One region of the Neobacillus sp. B4I6 genome, then DNA from elsewhere that is predicted to be linked to it. Evidence: a T-box and tRNA genes for the amino acid it is inferred to sense, from the RefSeq annotation. Region 1 holds a T-box; the other holds one or more tRNA genes.
The links. The T-box of region 1 lies ahead of proS (proline--tRNA ligase). A T-box ahead of a tRNA ligase gene usually reads a tRNA of that ligase, here a tRNA-Pro.
Positions count from the first base shown of each region.

Region 2: it encodes a tRNA-Pro, which carries the amino acid that the T-box ahead of proS (proline--tRNA ligase) is inferred to sense. The anticodon was not compared.

Region 1 is NZ_JBNPWB010000002.1:2,797,738-2,800,997, reverse strand. Features, by position in the region: gene QF028_RS15935 (cupredoxin domain-containing protein) at 1-625, opposite strand, end outside; gene QF028_RS15930 (hypothetical protein) at 792-923, opposite strand; T-box leader at 1,077-1,293, shown strand; gene proS (proline--tRNA ligase) at 1,372-2,802, shown strand; gene QF028_RS15920 (GNAT family N-acetyltransferase) at 3,067-3,260, shown strand, end outside.
Region 2 is NZ_JBNPWB010000002.1:1,047,583-1,050,842, reverse strand. Features, by position in the region: gene QF028_RS07270 (pyruvate, water dikinase regulatory protein) at 1-465, opposite strand, end outside; gene QF028_RS07265 (helix-turn-helix transcriptional regulator) at 483-1,124, opposite strand; tRNA gene QF028_RS07260 (tRNA-Trp) at 1,380-1,450, opposite strand; tRNA gene QF028_RS07255 (tRNA-Tyr) at 1,456-1,540, opposite strand; tRNA gene QF028_RS07250 (tRNA-Ser) at 1,562-1,654, opposite strand; tRNA gene QF028_RS07245 (tRNA-Met) at 1,685-1,761, opposite strand; tRNA gene QF028_RS07240 (tRNA-Ala) at 1,783-1,855, opposite strand; tRNA gene QF028_RS07235 (tRNA-Pro) at 1,877-1,953, opposite strand; tRNA gene QF028_RS07230 (tRNA-Leu) at 2,010-2,098, opposite strand; tRNA gene QF028_RS07225 (tRNA-Gly) at 2,105-2,179, opposite strand; tRNA gene QF028_RS07220 (tRNA-Leu) at 2,214-2,298, opposite strand; tRNA gene QF028_RS07215 (tRNA-Val) at 2,314-2,389, opposite strand; rRNA gene rrf (5S ribosomal RNA) at 2,400-2,516, opposite strand; rRNA gene QF028_RS07205 (23S ribosomal RNA) at 2,593-3,260, opposite strand, start outside.

The DNA of each region.
Region 1 (3,260 bases):
TTTCCTTTGTCACATCAACTTCCGTTTTGGGAACCTCCTGACTAGGTGCAGCTTGTTGAGTTGCTGTTTGCGTTGTTTGACTTTGACCTGGAATTTCGACCATATCACTGCTATACATAAATAAAAATAATGATACTATCACAACGCCTCCTGCGATGATCGCAAATGGTGAGAGCTCTTGTGTATCAAGGGATAATTTATTATTCGATTCCACGAAAATATACATGATCACGAATCCGATAATTAAAATATAAAAACCTAACAAGATTCCAAGTAAAATAGTAGGATTTATAAATTGAAGAAAGGCACCGAGAATAGCTCCAATGATCCCGCCCATTAAACCAGAAATTGATCCCATAAGGATGGCTAATATCCCAACGGGGTGTCCAGCTAAGAAACCTAAGACGAAACCAATAATCATACTGACTCCGACTACTAGAAAAATCTCACCGGAAATGATGCCAATGATACTGCCGGTCAGTAACCCTGTGATTACCGCGATGACCATACTAATCATAATCCCAGATGTATTGGCTAGCTTATTTTTATGACGGTAAACAGAATAAATGGAATATCCGGTACCAATGGCAACTACAATTGCCGAAATAATCGCAAAAATATTCATTTTATGTCTCCTCAAATGTGTATGTTTTATTCATTAAATAATTTACAACATATGAGTATTATAAATGGAAATAACCCATTCAAATTTGTATTTTTAGTGATTAATATGAACGTTTTATGAATATTAATGAGGTTAAATTAGGATATGGAATAGTAGGAGATCGATTTTATTCTTTATTTTCTTTATCAAGGGTATTTTTAAAAATTCTTTTCATGGCCTCATTCTGCATCTTAATATATTCAAGTAGAAATTCTTTTTCTTCTTCCTCTTGTTGGAGATCATCCTTTTCTTTTTCCAAGTAAGCCACCCCATTTTTTCTAATTACTAGCATTTTAACTGATTTTTTTAGACGTTTAAAGTAAATTTGAAGGAAAATTGCTGGCTTCAGCAATATATTCCATAAAAAAAATTGACTTTTTTTATAATGAAATATATAATTTTCAAAAATACTATTGAAACTGTGACGGGGATTAGTAAAGTGAAAAGGTCTTACCAAGAGAGGAAACCAATGGTGCGAGGTTTCTTAAGACGGTCATTTGAACCTGCCTCTGAGTTCTGTATCGGATACATATGAAGATACATGCGGATAATGTCCGTTATCATGGAAAGTGTATAAAGCTTTTTGCTTTATGAATTTAGGGTGGTACCGCCAGGCCTTGGTCCCTTTTTTGAGGATCAAGGCCTTTTTGTGTAGAAAAGCGGAAGCGACCGTTACTTATTTAAAAAAATTTAATGAGGTGTCAAACATGGCAAAAGATTTTGTAAAAGATGTAACTGCAATGGACGATGATTTCGCCCAGTGGTATACCGATGTGGTAACAAAAGCTGACTTAATTGATTATTCAAGTGTTCGTGGCTCGATGATTATTCGACCATATGGTTATGCTTTATGGGATAATATAAAAAATGAATTGGATCGCCGTATAAAAGAAACGGGGCATGAAAATGTTTATATGCCTTTGTTTATTCCTGAAAGCTTGCTGCAAAAAGAAAAAGATCATGTTGAAGGTTTTGCACCAGAAGTGGCCTGGGTCACACATGGCGGGTCTGAACCATTAGCAGAACGATTAGTTGTCCGTCCTACATCAGAAGTTCTTTTTTGCGAGCATTATAGTAACATCATCCATTCATACAGAGATCTGCCAAAGCTTTATAACCAATGGGCAAACGTGGTCCGTTGGGAAAAAACAACCCGTCCATTCTTACGGACATTAGAGTTTTTATGGCAGGAAGGTCATACCGCGCATGCAACTGACGAAGAGGCCATGGAAGAAACCATTAAAATGCTAAATGTTTATGCCGCAGTTTGTGAAGAAATCCTTGCGATTCCAGTTGTAAAAGGACAAAAAACGGAAAAGGAAAAGTTTGCAGGTGCAAAGGCTACTTTTACGATAGAAAGCTTAATGCATGATGGAAAAGCATTACAGTCTGGTACATCTCACCACTTCGGCACAGGATTTGCCGAGGCATTTAACATTCAATATACAGACAAAGAAGGAAAGCTCCAATATGTGCATCAAACCTCTTGGGGCTTCACAACAAGAATTATCGGTGCCTTAATCATGGTGCACGGCGATGACCGCGGCCTTGTGATTCCGCCAAAAGCAGCGCCAACTCAAGTGATGATTGTGCCGATTGCTCAGCATAAAGAAGGCGTTCTTGATTTTGCCTACGAGTTAAAAGAGACTTTATCAAGTGTTGTACGTGTAGGGATCGATGCTAGTGATAAAAAGCCAGGCTGGAAGTTCAATGAGTATGAAATGAAAGGTATCCCAGTCCGTCTTGAGGTGGGACCTAAAGATATCGAAAACAAGCAAGTGGTCCTAGTAAGACGCGATACATTAGAGAAAGTGTTTGTTCCACTGGACCAATTAGAAACGAAGCTTGTTGAGTTATTAGATGAAATTCAAACAAATTTATATAATAAAGCACTTACTCATCGTGAAGAAAGAACCACTGTTGCTGTAACACTTGATGAGTTAAAGCAATCACTCGAAGCAAAACCAGGTTTTATCAAGGCCATGTGGTGCGGTGAATTAGCATGTGAGGAAAAAATTAAAGAAGATGCTGGCGCAACATCTAGATGTTTGCCATTCGAGCAAGAAAAAGTATCTGACAAATGTGTATGCTGTGGAAAAGAAGCCAATAAAATGGTTTATTGGGCAAAAGCATACTAAAAAAAGCAAACTTTCGGGCTCTTCCTGGTTGGGAAGGGTCTTTTTTATTATATATTGTGCTGCAACCGTGAAGGAAATTAAATTTATGAGCGAATTTTTCGATTGAATGGGCGAATTTCTCAGTTCAATGAGCGAATTAAACTTTCGGCGTATCAGCGGATTTATTGATTCAATCAGCGAATCGGCTCCTCCATATTTTTTTCTGAAAAAAGGAATGAACAATGATCGTAGCGAATTATTTATATTCAGAAGGAGGGCAAGATTATGAAACCAATACTACTAGACTTTCCAAATCAATTTTACACAGAAAGATTATTAATACGTATGCCTCTGCCCGGAGATGGTAAAGTGGTGTACCAAGCAATGCAGTCTTCGTTAAATGAAATAAAAGAATGGATGCCTTGGGCCCATCACGAGCAAACCGAGGAAGATGTAGAAGTAAATATGCGTGAGGCACA
Region 2 (3,260 bases), 1.8 Mb from region 1:
AGATGTACGTGAGATACCGACTAGAACAATATCCGCCTTTTTGATCCCTCTTGGGTCACGCCCATCATCATACTTAACTGCAAATTCAATTGCTTCAATTTTCCGGAAGTATTCTTCGTCCAATTTTCTCATCAATCCAGGTCGATGGTGCGGCTGTTTATTGAAGCTTATTTCAAACGCATTCATCAATGGACTTAGTAAATCTACAGCAAAAATGCTCTCTTCTTTTGCACGTCGATCTAAATACTCTTTTAATGATGGAATAACGATCGTATAGGCAATAATCGTCCGTCCCTTTTTTGCTAGTAAAATGATATCTTCAATATCTTCAAAATCATCCACATAGGAATTACGGCGAATTTCTACCTGCCCGCCATTAAATTGTGTTGCCACTGCCTTTACTACAAACTCAGCTGTTTCACCTACTGAGTCAGATACAACATAGACAACTTCTTTCTGTACCAAAATGGCAGCCACTCTCCTTAGTTTGAATTGTTTTCCATGATTTCTAAATATGCCCGCGTTATAGTGGTTTTGGTGATTCTTCCTACCAGCAAATATGTACTTCTTTGCTCCTCTATTTCCTTAACAACTGGTAAAGAGTCAATGCGATTATGGATCATCTTTTTGGCTGCTTCGAGCAAGGTCTCTTCAGGATTTATTGTAATAATATTTGGCATTCTAGTCATGATGACACTGACAGGCAATTCATTTAGATTTTGATTTCCTAGTGATGCTCTGAGCAAATCCTTACGGGAAACAACCCCTGCTAGATGTCCTTTTGTATCAACCGCATAAAGTGTGCCCACATCCTCTAAAAAGAGCTGCACGATCGCATCATACACGGAGGTTGATTTCTCAACGACAATTGGATGGGCTTTATAATCCGTTACCTTTTGGTGGATAAACCTTTTAGCCTGTTGCTTTGCTTCAAAGCTTTCATTAAAAAAATAACCTACTCGCGGCCTTGCATCTAAGTTACCTGACATCGTTAAAATGGCAAGATCGGGTCTTAGTGCAGCTCTTGTTAATGAAAGCTTCTCTGCGATGTCTTTTCCTGTAATGGGCCCGTTTTGTTTAACAATCTGGAGGATTTCATCCTGACGTTTAGATAATTTAATAATTACCCCCCCCTTATCTACATTAAATATGTTATATTCAATAGATTCATTATAAATGTGTTATACTTATTTGTATATAGTATATTACATTATGTTATAAACCGAAACAATAAGTTTTATTTTTTTACAAAATATTAAACTATTTTTTTAATAAGGAGCCCAAACAAGTTAATCCCGCCGCATGCGACGAAAGAGGCAAAATAAAAAAAGGCAAAAAAAATTCCAAGCATATACTTGGAATTTTTTTTGCCTTTTTGACAGGGGCAGTAGGAATTGAACCCACACTGAAGGTTTTGGAGACCTTAGTTCTACCTTTAAACTATGCCCCTAAACATGGTGGAGGGGGACGGATTCGAACCGCCGAACCCGGAGGGAGCGGATTTACAGTCCGCCGCGTTTAGCCACTTCGCTACCCCTCCACATATAAAAAATAATAAAACTGGAGGAGGAAGAGGGATTCGAACCCCCGCGCGGTGTTACCCGCCTGTCGGTTTTCAAGACCGATCCCTTCAGCCAAACTTGGGTATTCCTCCATGGAAAAAGAAAATCATATAATAGTATTTTGGTAGCGGCGAAGGGAGTCGAACCCCCGACCTTTCGGGTATGAACCGAGCGCTCTAGCCAGCTGAGCTACACCGCCAAAAAAATTATATTATTAAGGTGGAGTCTAGGGGGATCGAACCCCTGACCTCCTGCGTGCAAAGCAGGCGCTCTCCCAGCTGAGCTAAGACCCCAAAATATTCTGCAATAAAGAATGGTCGGGAAGACAGGATTCGAACCTGCGACCCCTTGGTCCCAAACCAAGTGCTCTACCAAGCTGAGCTACTTCCCGATAATATGACGCACTGGGCGCTATATTTGATGTTTTAAATTACCTTCGATAAAACATGGTGCCGAGGACCGGAATCGAACCGGTACGGTAGTCACCTACCGCAGGATTTTAAGTCCTGTGCGTCTGCCAGTTCCGCCACCCCGGCACTGTTTGGAGCGGAAGACGGGATTCGAACCCGCGACCCCCACCTTGGCAAGGTGATGTTCTACCACTGAACTACTTCCGCTTATATGGATGTTTTTTTCTAACGCAAAAAACTTTGGTGCGGGTGAAGGGAGTCGAACCCCCACGCCTTGCGGCGCCAGATCCTAAGTCTGGTGCGTCTGCCAATTCCGCCACACCCGCATAGTAAAAGAAAAATGGTGGAGGATGACGGGCTCGAACCGCCGACCCTCTGCTTGTAAGGCAGATGCTCTCCCAGCTGAGCTAATCCTCCATATAATACCGCCTGGCAACGTCCTACTCTCACAGGGACGCGTGTCCCAACTACCATCGGCGCTGAGAAGCTTAACTTCCGTGTTCGGTATGGGAACGGGTGTGACCTTCTCGCCATTGCTGCCAGACTTGTTTTTTGAGGTATCATTCCCTCAAAACTAGATAATGCAGAAGAAGTTTGTAAAACTGAGTGTGCCTTATAAATTGGTTAAGTCCTCGAACGATTAGTATCAGTCAGCTCCACATGTTACCACGCTTCCACCTCTGACCTATCAACCTGATCATCTTTCAGGGTTCTTACTAGCTTGCGCTATGGGAAATCTCATCTTGAGGGGGGCTTCATGCTTAGATGCTTTCAGCACTTATCCCGTCCGCACATAGCTACCCAGCGATGCCCTTGGCAGAACAACTGGTACACCAGCGGTGCGTCCATCCCGGTCCTCTCGTACTAAGGACAGCTCCTCTCAAATTTCCTGCGCCCACGACGGATAGGGACCGAACTGTCTCACGACGTTCTGAACCCAGCTCGCGTACCGCTTTAATGGGCGAACAGCCCAACCCTTGGGACCGACTACAGCCCCAGGATGCGATGAGCCGACATCGAGGTGCCAAACCTCCCCGTCGATGTGGACTCTTGGGGGAGATAAGCCTGTTATCCCCGGGGTAGCTTTTATCCGTTGAGCGATGGCCCTTCCATGCGGAACCACCGGATCACTAAGCCCGACTTTCGTCCCTGCTCGACTTGTAGGTCTCGCAGTCAAGCTCCCTTGTGCCTTTACACTCTGCGAATGATTTCCAACCATTCTGAGGGAACCTTTGGGCGCCTCCGTTACTCTTTAGGAGGCGACCGCCCCAGTCAAACTGCCCACCTG